3 regions of the Brevibacillus sp. NPDC058079 genome follow, and region 3 is predicted to be linked to each of the others. Evidence: predicted binding sites of a transcription regulator. Region 3 holds the regulator's gene; each other region holds the start of a gene.
The links. The regulator CtsR, encoded in region 3, represses protease genes until heat stress. The targets are predictions, from matches to a motif close to ATGGTCAATAAAGGTCAAACA.

Region 1 (4,563 bases), on a different contig from region 3:
GAAAGGCGAAGTCGCGATCTTCATCGGTTCGTTTACACCCATTCCGTTTAAAGTTTTTACAATCATGTCGGGTTGCTTGAACTTCCCATTGTGGAAATTGCTTGGGTATGCGGCAATTGGACGGGCAGTCAAATTTTACGCAGTTGGATTTTTGTTTTATTTTTACGGCAAAATGGCGGAAAATATGGTCCATGACGTTTCTCTCTATATCTTTCTCACCGTGGTGCCGCTCATCTTGGTCGGGTTATGGGTGAAGAAAATTGTCACCAAGCGCCGTCAGCTGAAAATGGAAAACGCGGGCGTCAGCAATGGCATCAATGAGAAAGTCATGAATAAATAGCAAAGAAACCCCAAACATATGGGGTTTCTTTTTTTTACGATTGGTTATATTTTTTTGACACGAATTCCTTCATCTTCTACATCAATCAGCATCGATGTCACATTGTCCTCTTCCATCACCAGATCCGCAATGCCATCTTCGACATATTGCTGAATCACGCGACGCAATGGACGTGCCCCGAAGGAAGGGTTGTAGCCCAGCTCAGCCAGCTTTTCTTTTGCGGCATCTGTCACGCTGATCTCCATTCCTTGCTCAGACAGATTGCCCCTTACATCTTGCAGTAGCAGATCGACGATTTTGACCAAATCCTGTTTTTCCAGATGGGCAAAGGAAATGATTGAGTCGAAGCGATTCAGGAACTCCGGCTTGAAGTACGCTCCCAAAGAATCCAGCACAGTGGCAGGCTCGGGCGCTTTTGCTCCAAAGCCAACGGAGATTTTACGCTCGCTCACACCGGCATTGCTCGTCGCAATGATGACTGTCTCCTTAAAATTCACCGTACGACCCTGACTGTCTGTCAGACGACCATCCTCCAGAATTTGTAGGAACATGTGCATCACGTCCGGGTGTGCTTTTTCGATCTCATCCAGCAGGATAATGCTGTACGGGTTGCGGCGTACGCGCTCTGTCAGCTGACCTGCTTCTTCATGACCGACGTAACCAGGAGGAGAACCGATCAATTTGGATACCGAGTGCTTCTCCATGTACTCACTCATATCGAGGCGGATCATGGAATCACGAGTACCAAACAGCTCCTCTGCTAATGCTTTGGACAGCTCTGTCTTCCCTACGCCTGTCGGACCGACGAACAGGAAGGAAGCAATCGGTCTGTTTTTCGGTTTCAGACCTGCACGACTGCGACGAATCGCCTTCGCTACTTGTGTGACCGCCTCGGATTGACCAATGACTTTTGCTTCCAAATGAGCTGCTAGGTTTTTCATTTTCATCTGCTCATCACTTTGCAGCTTGGTAACAGGAATCCCAGTCTTTTGCTCGATCAAGGCTTGGATGTCCGTGACGTCAACCTGTACGCGTTGTTCCTTGCCCTCGATCTGATCCAGCTTCTCTAAAATGCCCGCTTCCTCGTCTCTCAAACGGGCAGCTCGTTCGTATGCCTCTTGCTCTGTCGCTTCCTTTTTCTCCTGATTGATTTGCGCCAGCCGCTCATGTAGCCCTACCGTATCAACTGCGGAGGATCTCAGGTTCAAGCGCGAGCCCACTTCATCCATGAGATCAATCGCCTTGTCAGGCAAGAATCGATCCTGGATGTAACGATGGGAGTGTTCCACGGAGGCACGGATGACATCATCCGAGTAAACGACTTGGTGGAATGCTTCGTATTTTGGACGCAATCCCTTTAAAATCTCGATCGCTTGTTCTACGGTTGGTTCCTTGACCATGACTGGCTGTAGGCGGCGCTCCAGAGCAGCGTCTTTTTCAATCACGCGATACTCTTTTAACGTAGTTGCCCCAATCAGCTGCAACTCACCGCGAGCCAGTGCAGGCTTCAGGATGTTCCCTGCATCCATGGATCCTTCCGCAGAGCCTGCTCCCACCAAGAGATGAATCTCATCCACAAACAGGATGACGTTTTTGCGTTTTTGCAGCTCGGCAATCACTTGCTTCATTTTTTCCTCGAACTGTCCGCGAATTCCCGTCCCTGCAACTAGAGAGGCGACATCTAAAATGTACACCTGCTTGTTTTTCAGCTTGGTCGGTACTTGCCCTTCCGTAATACGCAGGGCGAGGCCCTCCGCAATCGCCGTCTTCCCGACCCCTGGCTCCCCGATCAGAACCGGATTGTTTTTGTTCCGTCGGTTCAAAATCTCAATGACACGCTCAATTTCCTGTTCGCGTCCAATCACAGGGTCTATCAGTCCGGCACGTGCCGCATCGTTTAGATTACGACCCAGGTCATCGAGGATGCCTCCACCACGCTCTGGTGCTTGTGGCTGAGGTTGGCCGGAAGATTTGCCCGGGTTCACCCGGCCTTGGGCAAAGCCTTGCAGGAACTCATCCAGTCCTGAGAAGGAGGAGAAAGGGCTAAAGCCCATGCCCACTCCCATTTTGTTGGTCAGCTTTGTTTTGCAATCCTGGCACAGATCGTATTTTTGTTGCTGATTTTGTAAGCGTATATGAACAGTCACAGTTGCTTCTCGTTGTTTGCAGATTTCACAATGCATATTCAATCCCCCCAAAAGCGTTGTTTTGGAATTCAGAAGATCTTTGACCTTTCCTGACCTTCGTTGACCTTATTATAGTTTGACCTTCTTTGACTTTCAAGAGGGATTGTATGGTTTTTTACACTTTGCTCTTTTGCAGATAGGGAACGATTGAAAGTAACCCTATAACAGCTAAACAAGCGCCTACCCACAATGGTGAAACAAGCCCATAGCCACTACTGATCCCGATCCCGCCTAAGGAAGAACCAATGGCAACACCCAATGTAATAAAGGAAGTATGCACAGTGTTTACCATCGTCCCACTGCCTGCTGTATTCATCACTCGTGCGATCATGGCCGGATTCATCGCTACACCCGTCAAGCCAATCAGAACAATGGACAGCACAGCAATCCATTGATTTTCGGCGCCTACGGCAAACAGAACCAATGCCGCTAAGAGTATGCTTAATCCCGTTACAAGGATTCGCATGGTAAAACGATCAGCAAGTCTGCCAATCACGATATTTCCGATCACGGTCGCTATCCCATAAAGGGCGAGCAAATACGGGATACTCGCATCCGAAAATGCCGTTACATCCGTAAGAATCGGAGTAAAATAACTAAACGCTGCGAAGGTACCGCCAATGATCAGCATACTCGTTGCATACGCGGCCCAAAGGTGCGGATTTTGAAAACTTGAAAGCTCATCCTTTCCGTTCATCTGGTCCTTTTGTGCGGAGGAAGGGAGCAACCATTGAATCAAAATCCCCGATAGCAATACGACTACTGCAACAGCCCAAAAGCTCATTCTCCAGCCGAAATATTGTGCAATCACGGTTGTCAGAGGGAGTCCGATGACAGTGGCAATCATTAGGCCTGCCAAAACAATCGAAGCTGCCTTTCCTCGTGAATGAGGGGGAACCAAGCTAGCTGAAATACTGACGGAGATGCCAAACGCTGCGGATGAAGCAATACCCGTTATGATACGTGCAAGCATCATCGACTCGTAACTCCAAGCCATTGCTCCCAGCGATTGGCCAAGAAAGAAGACGGCAACCAAAGAAAGCAGCCCTTGCTTTCGGCGAATATGCAAAAGAGTTGCTGTTAGGATGGGACCTCCTATCACCATTGCACCCGCATACGCCGTAATGAAATACCCGATGGAGGGGATCGATACACCGAAATCATCGGCAAGCTCATTCATCATCCCGGCCACCATAAATTCAGAAGTCGTCATCGCAAAAATCGCTACCGCTAACAAATAAATCATTGACGGCATGAAGGAACACTCCTTACTCATTATTGTAACAATCGGTACAAAAATAACTCAAAAAAAGAGCGCATTACGCGCCGAAGATAGATTCCATGGTGCCATTCATGATTTGTTCAGCCAATCTCCGATTCTGTGTGGATGTATTCAACACACGGAAGCCGTAGTAACTGCTTAAAAATAGGCTAGCCAAATCCAAAGCAGATCGTTTTTTGGAGATTTCGCCCGTTCGCAAGCCTTCCTCCATCACTTTTTCCACGGTTTGCTTTAGAAGCTCAACATGTCTGGAGACTATTTCTTCAATCTTGGGATCGTCTTTTGCCCGTTCCAATCCCGCATTGATCAGCAAACATCCCTTTGGATTCGTTGATTCAAAGTCTTCCACTAATGCCCAAGCTAAAAAATTTTGCAACCGTTCTTTCACGGAACCCGGACTTTCCAATAATGCCCGCTGTTCACGAATCCCAGTATCGTGATAGTGTTCCACCACCGCTAGATAAAGGTCCTGTTTGCTGCCAAACGTATTGTACAAGCTGCCTTTACCTAGTCCAGTATCGCTGCATAAATCATGCGTCGAACAACCATTGTAGCCTTTTGACCAAAATGTTTTCATGGCCACATCTACAATCGAAGTGTAATCAAAATCACGAGGTCTGCCGCGTTTGCTCAACGGAATCCTCCTTTCGTTTCCAACTGTTATGGAAATCTTACACATTATGTACCGTCCGGTCAATAAATGAAATATCCGCAACTGTAAACCATGCCTATAGAAAAAGCCCATTTTGAAAATC
Region 2 (4,563 bases), on a different contig from region 3:
TAAACAAAACGGTGAATGCAGCCACCAGACAAATGGAAAATATTCAGCTCATCGATCAAGAGATGGGATTGGAGAATTTGCCAAAACGTCTGCGAGAGGTCGCGGAGCTTCGAGTGGCTCATCCTGACATCAATTTGAAAGAATTGGGTGAGATGGTGCCAAGCGGAGTAGTGAGCAAATCGGGCATTAACCACCGCTTGCGAAAAATTAACGAAATCGCTGACAAAATACGAGAAAAACAAAATATTTCGATGTAGATGCATGTTATACTAAAGGATAATAGTCTACAAGTGAGGAGGTCCATTCATGGTTCAACAGCAGGTCGTGGTTCACTTAAAGACCGGTTTGCAAGCTCGTCCAGCAGCCTTTTTCGTACAGGAGGCTAACCGTTTTGCATCGGAAGTATTCGTAGAAAAAGGCAACAAGAAGGTCAATGCGAAAAGCATCATGGGTATCATGAGCCTCGCAATCAGCTCTGGAACGGAAATTACCATTTTGGCAGAAGGGCCGGATGCCTCCCAGGCAGTCACCAGCCTTACGAATCTGGTAAGCAAGGAAGAATAGAGTTACGAGAGACACTTTTCCCTTGTAGGGAGGTGTCTTTTTTTGTTGGTCATCTTGATGATTATGTATCAATTCACTTCGGGCAGGGCATTTCTAACCATGTATATTGCATGAAGGAGGAATGACACATGAGTAACCGTGACAAGTGTTACGAAGGCCGCGATTGTTATGATATGGACATTGATCGGATGGTAAATGAGGGGCTGGGGGGCGGAGTTGTTTCCGACCAAAACGGACTGATTGAAGAAACGACTGTAGACACGATGACAGGGGCGTCGTCAGCCAAGCAAGCCATTGAAGATGAGCAATAGGGAGCCGCTTATGAATGTAACGAGAGCGCAAGCCATCATGAGCTCCGACGACCATATCAAGGTAGAGTACGAAGGACAAGCCGTTTGGATCGATGCTGTAGACGAAAAAACGTCAAAAGCACGTGTGCATGATGAAAAAAATCCAGGGCATAGCCGGACGGTCTATGTCAGTCAGTTAATGGAAGTATCACAATGATCCATCGAAAAGGCCGAGCAAACCAAGGGAAGCCTCTTGGGGTTTGCTCGGCATACAAAAAAACACTCGGCCCGTAGTCCAGGCACGAGTGCTTCTTTTTTTACTACATATCTCTTATTTTTTGGAAGACGATTCGGAAGTAATGACTTTGTCAATCAGTCCGTACTCTACTGCTTCTGCGGCAGAGAGGAAGTTGTCGCGATCGGTATCCTTTTGGATGCGCTCCAAAGGCTGTCCAGTGCGTTCAGCCAGGATGGTGTTGAGATGATCACGCATCTTCAAAATACGCTTTGCGGCAATCTCAATGTCGCTCGCTTGTCCTTGAGCTCCACCCAATGGTTGGTGGATCATGACTTCACTGTTTGGCAGAGCAAAGCGTTTGCCTTTTGCCCCAGCAGCCAGCAGGAATGCTCCCATCGAAGCAGCCATTCCGATACAAATGGTGGATACATCTGGCTTGATGAAGTGCATAGTATCGTAAATCGCCATACCAGCAGTAATAGAACCGCCTGGGCTGTTTATGTACAAGTGAATGTCTTTCTCCGGATCTTCCGCCTGAAGGAACAACAACTGTGCCACAACGATATTGGCTACGGTGTCGTTGATTGGGGTTCCCAGAAAGATGATGCGGTCTTTGAGCAGGCGGGAATAAATATCATAAGCACGTTCCCCGCGGTTCGTCTGTTCAATGACGGTTGGAATTAAATTCATATGCATCTAGTCTTCCTCCTCTCTTTGTAACAATATCATACACAAAAGGTCAATGAAGGTCAAACACATAAGTGCGTGCCCTCACTACCATGTTTGCCAATTTCCCTCTGTATAAACGTACTCAAAAAAGAAAACATTCATTCCTTGGAATTCTCATCGGCCTCGGCCAAATCGACGGCGAGTTTCAACGTGGCTTTCATCTTTTTTCCCTTGATGATCGTATATTCATCGACTTGTTTGGCTTGCAGCTGATTGATGGCTTCCGCCAGCTCCTGTTGGTCTTTATACGGTTCAATGGTCAATAAGCATTCTTCGTCACTGGCCTCTTGATAAATGAGAAAAAAACGTTCCCCTGCCATGGTAAGCCTCACTTTCGAAAGTTATCCACAATGTTATACACAGGTTGTGCACAAAAACGTTTGTTCGTGGGATATTTATTTTTTTTCCTAGTCTTGTCATGTTTGGGGAGAGAATTACATAGGAAATGTATGGAATAAAAAAGAAGGAAAAAGTTGATTCGTGTCGAACTTTACAAAATTGGAATTCATTTCATGATATTTAAGGGGTGTTTATTATGCTTCGCAAGTTTTCAACAATGATGCTGACAGCGGCTCTTCTAACAGGAAGTGTAGCGGCAACGGCTGCGTTTGCCCAAACTGCTCCTGCTCCTGTACAGCAACAAAAAATCAAGGTTCAGCTAAACGGCAAGGAGTTCCCATTCCCACAAGAAATCGTTACTGAAAATGGTGTTGCGTATGTAAATGCGAGCACATTGGCGATTGCTTTGGGTGGTTCTGCAGCATGGGATAGCACGACCAAATCTCTGCTGGTTGCCAAAGACAACCACTACGCTCTGCGTATGTACGAAAACAAAAACTTTGCTTATAAAAACGGCAAAGAAACCAGTGTAGCAAATCCGCCACGTCCAGTGACCGGAGCAGTGCTCGTTCCTCTCGTATTCATTGCCCAAGAATTGGGTGCAAAAGTAGAGTACGATGCAAAAACGCTCACTTACAAGCTGAGTATTCCAATTAATTCCTAATAATCAATGAGATACTTCTCATCAAGATAGCCACTTCTATGCGTAGAAGTGGCTATTTGCCTCAATACACCACGTGTACGCCTCTATTAGCAGACAGCGATAGAGGTTTTTTGATTGATTCTTCTTTTAATCATTTCTATTGCAAATTTTCTAAAATATCCTACAATAAGATTGTGATTCATAGTTTGCTCATAAATAAAGAGGGGGAAGCTTTCCTATGAAAAAACAGAAATCATTGTCGATACTGGCTGCAACATTTGCTCTGAGTACATTGCTCGCGGGCTGTGGTGGAGGTACGGGGACTGGTGGACAAAGCGCGACACCACAGCCGAGCAACAATAGCGGAGGAAGCACGGGCGGTGCAAGCGGGGCTACTGAGAAGCTCGTGATTGCTGTAGTTGGTCCGATGTCTGGTCAGTACTCTGACTACGGAAGCACTGCAAAAGCTGGTGCTGAATATGCATTGAAAGAAAAAAAGGAGGCATTTAAAGCACTTGGCTTTGATGTTGAATTGTCCGCGCAAGATGACCAAGCTGACCCGAAACAAGGGGTAGCAGTCGCACAAATGTTGATTTCAAATCCTGACGTAGTCGGAGTAGTTGGCCATGCTACAACAGGTGCTTCGATTACAGCAGCAGCGCAATACGAGCAAGAGAAGCTCGTAATGGTATCTCCTTCTGCAACGGGATCAGATTTGACTGAGCAAGGTAAGAAGATCGTACACCGCATTTGTGCGCGTGATGATCAACAAGGCTCCAAGGCAGCTATTTTTGCCAAAAATCAGTTGAATGTAAAAACGGCTTTTGTTATGCATGACAAGGCTGCTTATGGACAAGGTCTTGCGGAAGAAGTGAAAAAGCAATTTGAAAAAGACGGCGTACAAGTTCTCGGCTTTGAAGGGGTAACAGCAGGCGAGAAGGATTATAGTGCGATCATCACCCAAATCCTTGCGAAAAATCCAGAGATGATCTACTTCGGTGGATATTACTCTGATGCAGGGATCATCGTGAAGCAAGCACGTGAAAAAGGCTTCAAAGGTGTCTTCATGGGCGGCGATGGCTACGACTCCGCTGACATGGTGAAAATTGCTGGTGCGGAAAATGCGAATAACGTAGTCTTTACTTCTACTGTTGGCGATATTGGTGCTACGGAAGACGGTAAGAAATGGATCACAGACTTCGAGAGCGCGACTGGCAACAAAGTAGGGATCTTCACTTCGTTTGGTTATGACTCCATGGGTGTTATGCTGAACGGTTTGGAAGAAGCGATCAAAGCAAACGGCGGCAAAAAGCCAACTCGTGAACAAGTGCTGGAAGCTGTTCATAAAACCAAAGATTACAAAGGCAAATTCGTTAACGTAACATTCAATGATAAAGGCGACAACGACTTTGCTTCCGTATACGTGTACAAGTATGAGGATGGAAAGAAAGTATTTATGGGTGAAGCGAAGTAATTCTTCATTATGAATAAGCTATTTGGGACATACTACGTTTGGCATGAATACCAGAATGAAAAGGAAGGGATTCTGATGTCAAACAATCGTAATACGAAGAATGGCGGCAACCAAGGACACAGCAGCAAGACGCAAGGCACCCAAAAGCAAAAGTCCGAAAGAGATCGTAACCTGAATAAACAGGATCCACAATAACAAACAAAAACCCACCTGGCTCGACAGTGAGCTCGCAGGTGGGTTTTTGCTTCGTTATACTCGTTGCTTGCTGGGCAGACGCTGTTCCGGA
Region 3 (4,563 bases):
GGTAGACTAACATGAGAAGGTACCTGATCCAGGCGTTGGAGTAGGCGAGGTTATGAAGGAGAATCGTTCATGAAAAAAATTCTAATCTTTTCCGCTTCCATCGGTAACGGACACAACCAGGCAGCGCGAGCCATGCAAGAAAGCTTGGCTGAGAATGGTTGCACATCAATGATCATCGATACGTTGGAATATATTAGCCCCACCTTTCACAAGATTTTGCTGGAAAGCTATATGAATCTGTTAAGGCTGTCACCTAAGATGTGGGGAAGAATTTACCATAATACAGAAAAAACCCGTTTCTTCGATATGAATGTGCTGATGAATAAATTATTGGCAAACAAACTGAAAAAGCTGATCAACAGTGTACAGCCTGATGCCTTTATTGCTACGCATCCGTTTGCAAGCTGTATGCTTTCCGTACTGAAAGGAAGAAATGATTGGAAGGAACCAATCTATACGATCATTACTGACTATACCATCCATCCTTCATGGATTAATCACCATATCAATTATTACTTTATCGGCCATGAACAACTGTATTACCTGTTAGACGTTTATCGACAGGACCATCAAAAATTCATTCCGATGGGCATTCCCATCATGAAAAAATTCAGTTTGCCATTGGAACCCGAACTGATTCGGGAAAAGCTGGGCCTCGCTCCTGGACAAAAGAGCATTATTCTTTCAGGGGGTGGATTGGGTCTTGGCTCGATGGAAAAGGTATTAGATGGGCTAGAAGAGATTAACATTCCTCTGAAAACCTTTGTGTTAACAGGGACAAACGACAAGCTGTACAATAAAGTGATAAATCGTACGTATCGACATGAAGTCGTTCCACTAAAATTCATCAATAACTTCCACGAATACTTGGAGACAGCTGATTTAATTGTCACCAAATCAGGCGGACTTACATCAGCTGAAGTAATGAGTAAACGGGTACCCATGATTGTTTACAATCCTCTGCCTGGACAGGAAGAGAGGAACAGCCACTTTTTGCTCAATAATGGATGTGCGGTACATGCGAATCTGTCAGAGCAATTGATTTACTTTATCGATGAACTATTGCATAGCCCGTCCAAGGTGGATTATATGCGTAGAATGGGACAGAAAATCTCAAAGCCAGATGCTGCACAACGAATTACCGAGTTCATCATGGATGATATGAATATGTTGCCAGGAGAAGTAGAATAGCTGCCTAGCCAGACAAAATGGAGGAACCCATGACTGTACCATTCGCCATATTATTTGATATGGATGGCACGTTACTACAAACAGAAAAGCTGTCGACCCCCGCATTTATTCGAACGTTTGACCAGCTTCGTCAAAAAGGGCTATGGCAAGGGGAAACCCCCGACGAACGTGAACTGATCAATGTACTGGGAATGACGATCGAGCAAATCTGGGACAAATTACTGCCGGGCGCGAGTGAGGAAGCCATTCGCTCAGCCGACGCCTTCTTGCTAGACAATGAAATCCAGTTACTCAAAGAAAGAGTGACCGAGCTATATCCGGATGTAAAATCAACCTTGGAAACGCTGCGTGAGAAAGGATTTGCTTTGTTTGTAGCAAGCAATGGGCAGGAAGAGTACATCGATGCCATTTGTCAGGAATACGAGTTAAAGCCGCTGATGACCGATCTGTACTCAGCTGGCCGTTTCCGCACGCATTCCAAAAATGACCTAGTTGCAAAATTGTTGTCTGATTACAAAATCGGGCAGGCCATCATGGTAGGAGATCGTCACTCCGACGTGGAAGCAGGCAAGACAAACGGTTTATTTACCATTGGATGCGACTTTGGTTTTGCGAAACCAGGCGAGCTTGATGGGGCAGATGTCATCATCACCAGCTTCTCTCAGCTACTGAATCATTTGCCAGCAATCGACACCAATACACAAGAACAAACATAAACCATTCCTCAGGGAGTGGTTTTTTTGTTGATCATGTCCAAGTTTCAAGCGACCCTCTTTTGCCCACACTAGAATGTGTAAGGGACACTTGCGGGCACGCATTAAACCCATTATAATTAACGTCAAAGATAGTCAAAGTCAATAGGTAACCTCATAAGAACATACACAGAGGAATAGGAGGCGATGACTTGCGTAACATCTCGGACATCATTGAACATCACTTAAAAGGCATCATTACAAACAGTCCCAATGGATCGATCGAGATTCAGCGTAGTGAGCTTGCCGACCATTTTCAATGTGTGCCGTCTCAGATCAACTACGTCATCAATACGCGCTTTACCGTTCAAAAAGGATACATTGTAGAGAGTAAGCGCGGGGGCGGCGGGTATATTCGCATACGCAAGGTGCAGATTGTCAGCAAAGCACGCTTGCAGCAATTGCTAACAGAAGAACTAATTGGTGAGAGCATCAGTCAGAGCGTGGGAAATGCGATCGTAGAAAGACTATTTGAGGAAGGATTAGTCAACATCAGAGAAGCCACCTTGATGAAAATCGCTACCTCGCGAAACGTATTGACGCTAGAAGCTGAATTGCGGGATCGTTTGCGGGCAAATATTTTAAAGCAGATGATCGCAGCAATCTTGTTGAAGTAAGAGGAGGTATGATGTTATGAACTGTGAGGAATGCGGAAAACGACCGGCGACACTTCATTTGACGAAAATCGTCAATGGCGAAAAAACCGAATACCATATTTGCGAGCAATGTGCTCATGAAAAAGGGGACGTCTTTACCGGCTTTCACAACTTCAGCATCAACAATCTCCTGTCAGGACTTTTAAAATTTGATCCCATGCAAAAGAATGGACGCGAAACGGCAACGAATAAGCCGCTTCAATGCGAAACATGTGGACTCACATATTCTCAATTTAGTAAAAGCGGCCGATTTGGCTGTAGTGATTGCTACACCTTTTTGGGTGATCGACTGGACCCCCTTTTCCGCCGAATTCATGGAAACACACAGCATAGTGGAAAAGTACCAGAGCGGACCGGTGGCAAACTGAAGATCCGTAAAGAGCTGGAGCAACTAAAGCAAGCGCTGCAAAGTCATGTCGCCAGTGAAGAGTTCGAGAAGGCAGCAGAAATGCGCGATCGAATTCGAGCATTGGAACAAAAAATGGCCCAATCGTAGCAAGGGAGGTTAGCTGGTTATGTCCCAAAAGCAGTTTATGCAAAACCCGTGGAGCAATTGGATGAAAGGAGAAGGTCCTGATTCCGACATTGTCATTAGTACACGGCTGCGTATCGCCCGTAACCTGCGCCAGCACCCCTTTCCGTTATTGGCAACGGACTCGCAGGGCGAGGAAGTCGTCAGAAAGGTAACGGAAGTAAGCGATTCGGAGGCAATGCGCAAAAGGCATCAGCTTCAGGTCATCCATATGGACCAAATTAATCCGTTAGAAAAAAGGGTGCTCGTAGAAAAGCATCTGATTAGCCCTCACCTGGCAGAGGAATCTCGCAAAGGTGCGGTATTACTTCGTGATGATGAGTCTGTCAGCATTATGGTTAATGAAGAAGACCACATTCGAATACAGGTACTATTACCCGGGTTTCGTTTGAACGAGGCATGGGAAATAGGTACGAAGATAGACGACATTTTTGAGAAAAGCTTGAACTACGCTTTCGACGAAACTCGAGGATATCTTACAAGCTGCCCAACCAATGTGGGTACGGGAATTCGTGCATCTGTGATGCTGCACTTGCCAGCTCTGGTGATGACGCAGCAGATCAGCAGAATTTTACAGGCAATTAATCAAGTTGGTCTAGTCGTTAGAGGAATTTACGGAGAGGGCAGCGAAGCTCTAGGGAATCTTTTTCAGTTATCCAATCAGGTCACACTGGGGATGTCTGAATCGGATATCCTTTCCAATCTCTACGGCGTAGCCAGACAGATTATTGAGCAAGAGCGTGTGGCACGTACTTATTTGCTGGAGCATACACGGGTTTCTTTGGAGGATCGGATTTTTCGGTCGTATGGCATCTTGATGTACGCCCGTACGGTAGAGTCCAAGGAAGCGGCTCAACGCCTGTCCGATGTACGTCTGGGAATTGATCTAGGCATCATTCCGAATGTATCTCCGCTCGTCCTAAACGAACTGTTGGTCACGACACAGCCAGGGTTCTTACAGCACCACGCTGGACAAAAGCTCACTCCGGACCAACGCGACGAAAGAAGGGCAAGGCTGATCCGAGAGCGTCTGCGCGTAGTAGAATCACAAGAGTAATCGTAATGGTATCACGCAATTGTTAACCATATAGAGAAAAAACACGGTTATACGGAGGTGTACGATATGATGTTTGGACGTTTTACAGAACGAGCACAAAAAGTACTGGCGCTTGCCCTGGAAGAGGCGGTTCGTCTCGGACACAAAGATATTGGGACAGAGCATGTGCTACTGGGACTTATTCGAGAAGGCGAAGGGATTGCGGCAAAGGCACTGCAATCACTTGGGCTTGGCCTCGATAAAATCCAGAGTGAAGTGGAGTCGTTAATCGGGCGAGGAACAGAGCAGTCCGGTAGTAATTACACACCAAACTATACACCTCGCGCCAAAAAGGTTATTGAACTTTCGATGGACGAAGCCCGCAAGCTGGGTCAT

Region 1: a site for CtsR is predicted at 2,564-2,584, ahead of ACFVS2_RS16500 (ATP-dependent Clp protease ATP-binding subunit). Genes of this name have one in related genera too.
Region 2: a site for CtsR is predicted at 1,828-1,848, ahead of clpP (ATP-dependent Clp endopeptidase proteolytic subunit ClpP). Genes of this name have one in related genera too.

Annotation. Positions count from the first base shown of each region.
Region 1 covers NZ_JBHVSO010000005.1:125,775-130,337, reverse strand. The annotation lists gene ACFVS2_RS16505 (YqaA family protein) at 1-340, shown strand, start outside; gene ACFVS2_RS16500 (ATP-dependent Clp protease ATP-binding subunit) at 385-2,523, opposite strand; gene ACFVS2_RS16495 (MFS transporter) at 2,642-3,781, opposite strand; gene ACFVS2_RS16490 (TetR/AcrR family transcriptional regulator) at 3,846-4,442, opposite strand.
Region 2 covers NZ_JBHVSO010000011.1:6,229-10,791, forward strand. The annotation lists gene whiA (DNA-binding protein WhiA) at 1-257, shown strand, start outside; gene ACFVS2_RS27005 (HPr family phosphocarrier protein) at 307-564, shown strand; gene ACFVS2_RS27010 (hypothetical protein) at 693-875, shown strand; gene ACFVS2_RS27015 (H-type small acid-soluble spore protein) at 886-1,071, shown strand; gene clpP (ATP-dependent Clp endopeptidase proteolytic subunit ClpP) at 1,186-1,788, opposite strand; gene ACFVS2_RS27025 (hypothetical protein) at 1,920-2,141, opposite strand; gene ACFVS2_RS27030 (copper amine oxidase N-terminal domain-containing protein) at 2,357-2,824, shown strand; gene ACFVS2_RS27035 (branched-chain amino acid ABC transporter substrate-binding protein) at 3,042-4,277, shown strand; gene ACFVS2_RS27040 (DUF4023 domain-containing protein) at 4,527-4,563, opposite strand, start outside.
Region 3 covers NZ_JBHVSO010000021.1:236-4,798, forward strand. The annotation lists gene ACFVS2_RS32315 (MGDG synthase family glycosyltransferase) at 70-1,191, shown strand; gene ACFVS2_RS32320 (HAD hydrolase-like protein) at 1,221-1,907, shown strand; gene ACFVS2_RS32325 (CtsR family transcriptional regulator) at 2,096-2,560, shown strand; gene mcsA (protein-arginine kinase activator protein McsA) at 2,577-3,095, shown strand; gene mcsB (protein-arginine kinase McsB) at 3,115-4,188, shown strand; gene ACFVS2_RS32340 (ATP-dependent Clp protease ATP-binding subunit) at 4,255-4,563, shown strand, end outside.